3 regions of the Streptomyces sp. 1222.5 genome follow, and region 2 is predicted to be linked to each of the others. Evidence: riboswitches for the same ligand, from Rfam matches in the RefSeq annotation. Region 2 holds a riboswitch; each other region holds the start of a gene.

Region 1 (3,264 bases), 2.5 Mb from region 2:
TGCTCACCTCCCGCCTGCACATCGATCTGCTGCGCGTCTGCAGCGCCATCAGCGGCCGGCACTGAGCCGGGCCCCCTCGCCCGCACCGCACGAGGCGCCCGCCGGTGCGCCCTTCCGCACGCCCAACGACCAGGGGAGACGCATGTCCACCAGTCCGCTCGCCGCCGTCCCGGACGTCCACCGCAGCGCCCCCGCCTTCCGCGGCCGGATCGGCCGGGACGCCCGCAGCGGCCACTACGCCGTGCCGCACCGCTACCGGCTCCATCTCTCGACCGCCTGTCCCGACGGGCTGCGCCTCGCCGTCGGCCACAGCCTCCTGGCCCTGGACGGCAGTTGTCCCGTCACCCCGCTGCCCGCGGTCCCCGACCGTCCCGACGGCGGCCACGCGGCGCTGCTGCCGCTGTACGAGGCGAGCGCCCACCACTACAGCGGCCCCGCCCTCGCGCCCGTGCTCAGTGACGACTGGTCCGGACGCATCGTCAGCACCCACGCCCGCGACATCCTGCGCGACCTCGACCGCTTCGCGTACGACGGCGGCACCTGTCTGTACCCGTGCGGAACGGAGTCCGTGATCGAGGCCGTCGAGCGGATGTGCACCGAGGGCATCGAGGGGGCCGCCCAGAGTGCCGGACGGGCCGGAACGGATCCGGCGGAACGGGCCGCCGCCCTGGAGGTCCTGCTCGGCACCCTCGGCCGGCTGGAGCGGCGGCTGCTCGACGCGGAGTACCTGGTCGGCGACCGGCTCACCGCGGCCGACGTCGAGCTGTGGGTGACCCTGGTCCAGCTCGACACCGTGCACCGCTGCCACCTCGACGCCTCCGCGGTCCACCGGATCACGGGCCACCACGCCCTGTGGGCCTACGCCCGCCGCCTGGCCGCCCGTCACGCCTTCGGCCGGCACGTCGACCTCGACGGCATCTCCCGCCGCCACCACGGCCGTTGCCAGGGCCTGGAGGCGGCCGGGGCGGCCGTCCAGATCCTGGACTGGGCCGGTCACGCGGCCGACGCGCCGGACGTTTCCCGCAGGTGAGGAAGGGCGTCCGGCGTCCACTTCGCGGACGGCCGTTGACATTCCCGCGGCCGACTGCCTTACTTTCCGCTCAGAACGGTCACGAGCGTCAGCGCCAAGCCCTGGCTCGCTGACCGGCAACCCTCGCACCGCGGTGGGGTGCCCCAGGTGACGACCGGACCGGACGACGTTCTCGGTAAGCGCGAGGCCCACGGGCCCGGACAGTGACAGGTGACGCCATGTACGCAAGCCCCAGGACGGCCCCGAGCCGCCCCCAGGGCTGCGTACCGTCCGCCCAGCTCCTGGTCGCCGACCGCGCCGTCGATCTGCTCCGCGTCAGCAGCGCACTGTGTACCGCACCGGGCTCTGCCCGCTGTCCGGGCTGACCTCCCGCTTCTCGGCCCCCCGCGTTCCCCGGGCACACCGTCCGTCCGGTGTGCCGTCGCCCGCCCGGTTCCCGGTCCCGCGCGTACCCGTGTGCCCTCCCGTGCCCCAGTGCCGTGGTGCCGCACACCCGCCCGCCGCGCCGTCCGGGGCCGTCCGACCCCCAGCCGGAGCCCGCCATGAGCGAACCCCCAGGCGCCGCCCTCTCTCTCGCCGAGGCGCCACCGTCCGACACACCGTCAAAACAACGCACCGCGCAGCACGTTCAGCCGCTGCGCCGCCCCGGCCGCTGGATCCTCACCGCGATCGTCCTCGTGCTGGTCGCGCAGATCCTGCACGGACTGGTGACGAACCCCTTCTACCAGTGGGACCGATTCCGCTACTGGTTCCTGCGCCCGACCGTGCTGGACGGCCTCGGTGTCACCCTCGAAGTCGCCGCGCTCAGCGCCGTACTGGGACTGGCCGGCGGCATCCTGCTGGCGCTCGCCAGAGTGTCCGGAAGCCCGGTGCTGCGCGCCGTCAGCTGGACGTACACCTGGCTGTTCCGCTCGATCCCGCTGATCGTGGTGCTGATCTTCCTGTACAACTTCAGCGCCCTGTACCGGACGTTGAGCCTCGGCGTGCCGTTCGGCCCCGCCTTCGTCACCTTCGACGAGTCGAAGCTGGCCACCGACCTGGCGATCGCCGTCGTGGGGCTCAGTCTCAACGAGGCGGCGTACGCGGCCGAGGTGGTACGCGGCGGCCTGCTCTCCGTCGACCAGGGACAGCACGAGGCGGCCGCCGCGCTCGGACTGCCCAGGGGCTACCGGTTCCGCAGGATCGTCTTCCCGCAGGCCCTCAGGTCCATCACACCGAACTACGTCAACCAGCTCATCGGCCTCGTCAAGAGCACGTCCCTGGTGTTCTACGTGTCCCTGCTCGACCTGTTCGGGTCCGTGCAGTCGATGGGCAACACCTACCCCGGCGACATCGTGCCGCTGCTGCTGGTCGCCACCGTCTGGTACCTGATCCTGACCAGCGCCGTGTCCGTCGTCCAGTTCTACGTCGAGCGGTACTACGCCCGCGGTGCCACGCGCACCCTGCCGCCGACCCCGGTCCAGAAGGCCCTGGCCGGACTCACCGACCTGCGGGCCCGGCTGCGCAGGGAGGCCGCCGTATGACGAGCGCACCCGCCTTCGAGGAGGCCGCCCCCGCCGCGCTGGAGGTGCACGACGTCCACAAGTGGTACGGCACCCACCGCGTCCTCGACGGCATCGACCTGTCCATCCGCCCCGGCGAGGTCACCGTGATCCTCGGCCCGTCCGGCTCCGGCAAGTCGACCCTGCTCAGGGTCATGAACCACTTGGAGAAGCCCGAGATCGGCCACGTCAGCGTCGGCGGCGAGCCGATCGGCGTGAAGCGTCAGGGGGAGCACCTGAAGGAGCTCGGCGAACGCGCCATCCTGGCGCAGCGCAGCCGGATCGGTTTCGTCTTCCAGAACTTCAACCTCTTTCCGCACCTGACGGTCCTCGACAACGTCGCCGCGGCCCCCGCCGCCACCGGCAGGCTGACCAGGCCGGCAGCCCGGGAGCTCGCCCGGGAACTCCTCGAACGGGTGGGGCTCGGCGACCGGACCGGCGCCTACCCGCGCCAGCTGTCCGGCGGGCAGCAGCAGCGCGTCGCCATCGCCCGCGCCCTCGCCCTGCGCCCCGGGGTCATCCTCTTCGACGAACCGACCTCGGCGCTCGACCCCGAACTCGTCGGCGAGGTACTGGCCGTCATCAAGGACCTGGCGACCAGCGGCACCACGCTCGTCATCGTCACCCACGAGATCGGTTTCGCCCGCGAGATCGCCGACCGGGTCGTCTTCATCGACGGCGGCCGGATCGTCG
Region 2 (3,264 bases):
GTTCGTGTCCGGCCCGATGGCCGACAGCCCGGAGACCAGCCCGCCGCCGCCGCGCCTGGCGCGCAGCGAGCCGCCCGAGTCGTCGTCCACCGTGTACGAAACCGGGCCGCGATTGGACGCGACCAGCACCTCAGCGCCGTGCGTGGAAGCCATACGCCTCAACCTAGCCCGACCCGGAAACGCTCAAACGTACGCTCCACCCCGGAAGGGGGCTGTATACAGCCGTTCCTTCGCGTGCCCGCACGGCCGGCCCGCTCAGGCCACCCGGCGTGCCGCGTACTCCGCGACCTCCGCCATCGGGGGCCGTTCCTCGGTGTCCACCGAATAGGTGCGCGGCTCAAAACCGTCCTCGCCCCGCTCGAACTGGGTCAGGGAGGGCCGCACCAGGTGCCCCCGGGCCAGCCGGAGCTGGGCGGTGCGGTAGATGGCGGCGGCCATGCGGCCCAGCGCCTGGCCGTCCTGGTGGCGGTGCTTGCGCACCCCGACGTCCACCTGGGCCAGCGCGTCCAGCCCCACCAGGTGCAGGGCGTCCACCAGCATCCCCAGCTCCACGCCGTAGCCGACGGGGAACGGCAGCTGCTCCAGCAGCGAGCGGCGGGCCGCGTACTCGCCGCCCAGCGGCTGCACGAAACCGGCCAGCTGCGGCCAGTGCATGTTCAGCAGCGGGCGGGCCATCAGCTCGGTGACCCGGCCGCCCTGCCCGGCCGCACCCCCGAGCGGGCGGTCGTACATGCCCTTGACGAGATCCACCTCGGGGTCGGTGAGCAGCGGGCCGACGATCCCGGAGACGAAGTCGGAGGAGAACTCGCGCAGGTCCGCATCGATGAAGCAGAGGATGTCCCCGCCGGTCACCAGCAGCGAGCGCCACAGCACCTCGCCCTTGCCGGGGACGGCCGGCAGGCGGGGCAGGATGTCGTCGCGGTGGACGACCCGGGCGCCCGCGGCGGCGGCGACCTCGGAGGTGCGGTCGGTGGAGCCGGAGTCGACGACGACGATCTCGTCGACCAGCGGTACCTGCTCGACGAGGTCGTGACGGATCACCGCGACGATGTCGCCGACCGTCTCCTCCTCGTCGAGGGCGGGCAGCACGACGCTGACCGTCTGACCCGTACGCTGCTTGGCGGCCAGGATCCGGTGGAGCGGGCGATCGGCCACGGACCAGGAGCGGGTGGCCAGCCAGCGCTCGACTTCTTCCAGCACGGTCTGCGGCTCCTCACGTTGTCTCGCGGTTCGGACGACTATCTCAACTGTCCTGGCCTTCGGTTACAGTCTTGAACAACGCCGATGACCATCGCATGTCGGGGGTCACCGGTGTCGACAACCACATACAGCTCATCCAGAGGGGCAGAGGGAAACGGCCCGATGAAGCCCCGGCAACCCTCCAGTCGGTACTCGTAGATCAGTTCTGATCGTCTCCGCGAGGCTCCCGGCTAGGGAAGGTGCCAAATCCGTCTCACGGCGAAGTGCGTCGTGAGGAAGATGAGGAGAAAGGGCCTCGCCTCCATGGCTGTGCAGACTGTCGCAAGCACCAGCAATCCCGCCGTCGACCTCGGTCCCGCCGCTGCCCTCAGCTGCCGCGAATGCGGACACCGGGTACCCCTCGGGCCGGTCTTCGCCTGCGAGGAGTGTTTCGGCCCGCTGGAGATCGCCTACGACTTCTCCGCGTACGACACCGAGGAACTGCGCCGGCGCATCGAAGCGGGCCCCGCGAACATCTGGCGTTACGCGCCGCTGCTGCCCGTCCCCGCCGACGTGGCCGACAAGCCCAACCTCAACCCGGGCTGGACGAAGCTCGTCAAGGCCGACAACCTCGCCCGCGAGCTCGGCGTCACCGGTGGCCTGTTCGTGAAGGACGACTCCGGCAACCCGACGCACTCCTTCAAGGACCGGGTCGTCGCCCAGGCCCTGGAGGCCGCCCGCGCGTTCGGCTTCACCACGCTCTCCTGCTCCTCCACGGGCAACCTGGCCGGTGCCGTCGGCGCCGCCGCCGCCCGGGCCGGCTTCCGCTCCTGCGTGTTCATCCCGCACGACCTGGAGCAGGGCAAGGTCGTGATGGCCGCGGTGTACGGCGGTGAGCTCGTCGGCATCGAGGGCAACTACGACGACGTGAACCGCTTCTGCTCCGAGCTGATCGGCGACCCGGCCGGCGAGGGCTGGGGCTTCGTCAACGTCAACCTGCGGCCGTACTACGCGGAGGGCTCCAAGACCCTCGCCTACGAGATCTGCGAGCAGCTCGGCTGGCGCCTCCCGGACCAGATCGTGGTCCCGATCGCCTCGGGCTCCCAGCTCACGAAGATCGACAAAGGCCTCCAGGAGCTGATCAAGCTCGGTCTGGTCGAGGACAGGCCGTACAGGATCTTCGGCGCACAGGCCGAGGGCTGCTCCCCGGTGTCCACCGCCTTCAAGGCCGGCCACGACGTGGTCCGCCCGCAGAAGCCGAACACCATCGCCAAGTCGCTTGCCATCGGCAACCCGGCCGACGGCCCCTACGTCCTCGACATCGCGCGCCGCACCGGCGGCGCCGTGGAGGACGTGACGGACGCCGAGGTCGTCGACGCCATCAAGCTGCTCGCCCGCACCGAGGGCATCTTCGCGGAGACGGCGGGCGGCGTGACCGTCGGCGTCACCCGCAAGCTGCTCAAGGACGGCCTGCTGGACCCGGCGAAGACCACGGTCGTCCTCAACACCGGCGACGGCCTCAAGACCCTCGACGCGGTGGCCGGCACCGGCCTCAGCGCCACCATCCGCCCGACCCTGGACTCCTTCCGAGAGGCTGGCCTCGCATGAGCGTGACCGTTCGCATCCCGACCATCCTGCGCACCTACACCGGCGGCCAGGCCGAGGTCAGCGCCGAGGGGGTGACCCTCGCCGAGGTCATCGAGAGCCTGGAGAAGAACCACACCGGGATCGCCGCCCGGGTGCTGGACGACCAGGGCAAGCTGCGCCGTTTCGTGAACGTCTACGTCAACGACGACGACGTGCGTTTCGAGCAGGGCCTCCAGACGGCCACGCCCGACGGCGCGGGTGTCTCGATCATTCCCGCGGTGGCCGGCGGCTGCTGACCGGATGACCGATCATTACCTTCGGTAACAGCGGTGACGCATTGTTCATCGGATTGCCCCCTCCGTGAGAGAAGCGGAGGGGGCAATTCTGCGTGATTGAGCGCGGTACAGTTGGGGAACGCGGTCGTGGCCTTCGGGTCGCGAGCCCTGCATTCATGCCGCAGGCCCGACAAGAAGTAGCCAAACTACGCGGGTTTTATGC
Region 3 (3,264 bases), 2.1 Mb from region 2:
CACCAAGCGGATCTGCCTGGGGCTGCAGCGCCGTGACCGCGAGAAGGTGCTGCACGGCCGCGAGACCGGCATCATCAAGCGGCTGCCGCACGGTGAGTTCATCGAGGTGCACGAGCCGCTCAGCCAGGAGCAGCTGCACACGCTCACCGCGCACAACCAGTACGCGCCGGCCGAGATCGGCCCGACGGTCGACGCGAACGGCGTCGAGCGCAAGGTGCCGGCCACGCAGAAGCTGCGGGCGAAGCTGTCCAACGCCTACTACGGCGAGGACAACCAGATCCCGAAGCCGACCGTAGACGAGTACAAGGAGATCACGAGCGGCCACGGCCACCACTGATCCCCGCGTCGCCACGCCACGGCGAAGGGCCCCGTCCGGGTTGCGGACGGGGCCCTTCGCCGTGCTCCGGGCTGGATAGGGTGGTGTACGACCTGGCAGGACTGTGTACGAGGAGCGGCTGATGAGCGCTGTGACCCCCGCTGGAGGCGACACCGCGGCGGGCCGTTCCTGGCCCGCCCTGCTGAACGGGCTGCTCGACGGCCGTGACCTCTCCGCCGACGAGACCGCGTGGGCGATGGACCTGATCATGCGCGGCGAGGCGACCGACGCGCAGATCGCCGGATTCATGGTCGCGCTGCGGGCCAAGGGCGAGACGGTCCAGGAGATCACCGGACTCGTCCGGACGATGTACGAGCACGCCAACGTGATCGAGGTGCCCGGGCCGGCCGTCGACATCGTCGGCACCGGCGGCGACGGCGCCAAGACGGTGAACATCTCCACCATGTCCTCGATCGTCGTCGCCGGCACCGGCGCGCAGGTCGTCAAGCACGGCAACCGTGCCGCCTCCTCCGCCTCCGGCTCCTCCGACGTCCTGGAGAAGCTCGGCATCAACCTGAACCTGACCCCGAAGCGGGTCGCCGAGGTCGCCCAGGAAGCCGGCATCACCATCTGCTTCGCGGTGAAGTTCCACCCCTCGCTGCGCCACGTGGCCGCGGCGCGCGGGCAGTTGGGCATCCGGACGACGTTCAACGTGCTCGGCCCGCTGACCAACCCGGCCAAGGTGCGCGCCCAGGCCGTCGGGGTCGCCGACCCGCGGATGGCGCCGATCGTCGCCGGTGTCCTCGCCGAGCGCGGCAATTCCGCCCTGGTCTTCCGCGGCGACGACGGCCTGGACGAACTGACCGTCACCGCCACCTCCAAGGTGTGGGTGGTCCGGGACGGCAAGGTCGCGGAGGAGACGTTCGACCCCCGTGACGTCGGCATCGAGCTGGTCCCCGTGGAGGCCCTGCGCGGCGCCGACGCCGTCTACAACGCGGCGGTGGCCCGTCGACTGCTGGACGGCGAGCAGGGCCCGGTGCGGGACGCGGTGCTGCTGAACTCGGCCGCCGCGCTCGCCGCCCTCCGTCCGACGGACGCGCCCCTCGCCGACCAGCTGCGCGCCGGCATGGCCGAGGCCAGGGAGTCGATCGACTCGGGCGCGGCCAAGCGGTCGCTGGAGCGGTGGGTCGCCGCCAGCAACGCCTGAGCCCGGCCGGCGCGAAGACGGGGCGCGGTCCGCATGGTGGACCGCGCCTTGCGCGCCGAGGACCGTGTGGCAGGATGTTGGACCAGGTCATGAGTGACAGTCATGAGGCCCCGGCCGACTGTCCGGCAACCCTCCGTCCGTGGCGGGGTGCCCCGGGTGAAGACCAGGTCGTGGACAGCAAGGTCCACGGCAAGCGCGGACCCCTCGCACGCCAGGGGTCCTGGTCGTCCGAGGAGCCTTCCGTGAGCAAGCGAATGCGATAGGGCCGCAGAGCCCCGCCTCCGCATCCCCTTTCACCCTTCACCGCGCTCGAGCCGTGTCCGCTCGCGCGGCGGTCCCCCTTGCCCACGGGAGTTCACCCATGTCCGTCTCCACCGCTGCCGCCGACCAGACCGTCTGTGCCCCGCTGCCCGTTCTGGGACGGGATGTCACCGTCCCTCTCGTGACGGGCGGCGAAGTCGCCTACGCCGCACTGGACTACGCGGCCAGCGCCCCCGCGCTCCAGCGCGTCTGGGACGACGTCGCCGCCTACGCGCCGTACTACGGCAGCGTCCACCGCGGCGCCGGCTACCTCTCCCAGCTCTCCACCGACCTGTTCGAGAACGCCCGCAGGACCGTCGCCGCCTTCCTCGGCTGCCGCCAGGACGACCAGGTGGTGTTCACCCGGTCGACCACCGACTCGCTGAACCTGCTGGCCCGCGCCCTGCCCGCCGACTGCCAGGTCTTCGTCTTCGAGACCGAGCACCACGCCTCCCTGCTGCCCTGGCAGGACGCCCGGGTCAGCTGCCTGGACGCTCCGCGCACCCCCCGCCAGGCCGTCGAGACCCTGGAGCGGGCCCTCGCCGACCGCGACCCGCACGGCCCGGCCCTGGTCTGCGTCACCGGTGCCTCCAACGTCACCGGTGAGCTGTGGCCGGTGCGCGAGCTGGCCGCCGTCGCCCACGCGCACGGCGCCCGCATCGTCCTCGACGCCGCGCAGCTCGCCCCGCACCACCCGGTGGACATCCGCGAACTGGACGTCGACTGGGTCGCCTTCTCCGGACACAAGCTGTACGCCCCCTTCGGCTCCGGTGTGCTGGCCGGCCGCGCCGACTGGCTGCGGGCGGCCGAGCCGTACCTCGCGGGCGGCGGCGCCAGCCGAAAGGTCACCCGGCGCACCGACGGGGGAGTGGACGTGGAGTGGCACGACAGCGCCGCCCGCCACGAGGCCGGCTCCCCGAACGTCATCGGCGCCTACTCCATCGCCTCGGCCTGCAAGGCGCTCACCGAGGCCGGCTGGGACACCCTCGTCGCCCGCGAGCAGCACCTCGTCCGCACGGTCCGCGAGGGCCTCGCCGAGGTGCCCGAGGTGCGGATCCTGTCCCTCTTCGGCGACGACGCCCCGCGCGTCGGTGTCATCTCCTTCGTGGTCGAGGGCTGGAACAGCTCCCACTTCGCCGCGGCCCTGTCCGCCGAGTACGGCATCGGCGTCCGCGACGGCCTCTTCTGCGCCCACCCGCTGGTCCGCACCCTGCTGGGCAGCGACCCGCAGACCCAGGGCGAGTGCGGCGCCCCCGAGGCGGCTCCGGGGGAGAAGTCCCTGAACGCCATCCGCGTGAGCTTCGGGGCGGGCACCCCGGACGAGCACGTGGCGCGGTTCGTGACCGCGGTGAAGGAGCTGGTCCGCGACGGCGCGAAGTGGCGGTACCGCACGGAGGACGGCCGCTGCGTCCCGGCGGTGTGAAGCTTCCCGGGGCCAAAT

What was found. A riboswitch is a leader RNA that binds a small molecule or an ion and turns the genes downstream of it on or off. The one in region 2 is predicted to bind S-adenosylmethionine.
Region 1: linked by a shared signal. The riboswitch ahead of BLW57_RS06955 (amino acid ABC transporter permease) and the one ahead of thrC (threonine synthase) in region 2 are both predicted to bind S-adenosylmethionine.
Region 3: linked by a shared signal. The riboswitch ahead of BLW57_RS28050 (aminotransferase class V-fold PLP-dependent enzyme) and the one ahead of thrC (threonine synthase) in region 2 are both predicted to bind S-adenosylmethionine.

Annotation. Positions count from the first base shown of each region.
Region 1 covers NZ_FNSZ01000001.1:1,541,491-1,544,754, reverse strand. Annotated here, with positions in the region: gene BLW57_RS42165 (putative leader peptide) at 1-65, shown strand, start outside; gene BLW57_RS06960 (glutathione S-transferase C-terminal domain-containing protein) at 143-1,030, shown strand; SAM riboswitch class IV at 1,108-1,218, shown strand; gene BLW57_RS06955 (amino acid ABC transporter permease) at 1,573-2,553, shown strand; gene BLW57_RS06950 (amino acid ABC transporter ATP-binding protein) at 2,550-3,264, shown strand, end outside.
Region 2 covers NZ_FNSZ01000001.1:4,080,818-4,084,081, reverse strand. Annotated here, with positions in the region: gene BLW57_RS18215 (alpha,alpha-trehalose-phosphate synthase (UDP-forming)) at 1-153, opposite strand, end outside; gene BLW57_RS18210 (glucosyl-3-phosphoglycerate synthase) at 256-1,200, opposite strand; SAM riboswitch class I at 1,330-1,486, shown strand; gene thrC (threonine synthase) at 1,504-2,787, shown strand; gene BLW57_RS18200 (MoaD/ThiS family protein) at 2,784-3,062, shown strand.
Region 3 covers NZ_FNSZ01000001.1:6,209,392-6,212,655, forward strand. Annotated here, with positions in the region: gene BLW57_RS28040 (cytochrome bc1 complex cytochrome b subunit) at 1-337, shown strand, start outside; gene trpD (anthranilate phosphoribosyltransferase) at 459-1,523, shown strand; SAM riboswitch class IV at 1,609-1,725, shown strand; gene BLW57_RS28050 (aminotransferase class V-fold PLP-dependent enzyme) at 1,885-3,246, shown strand.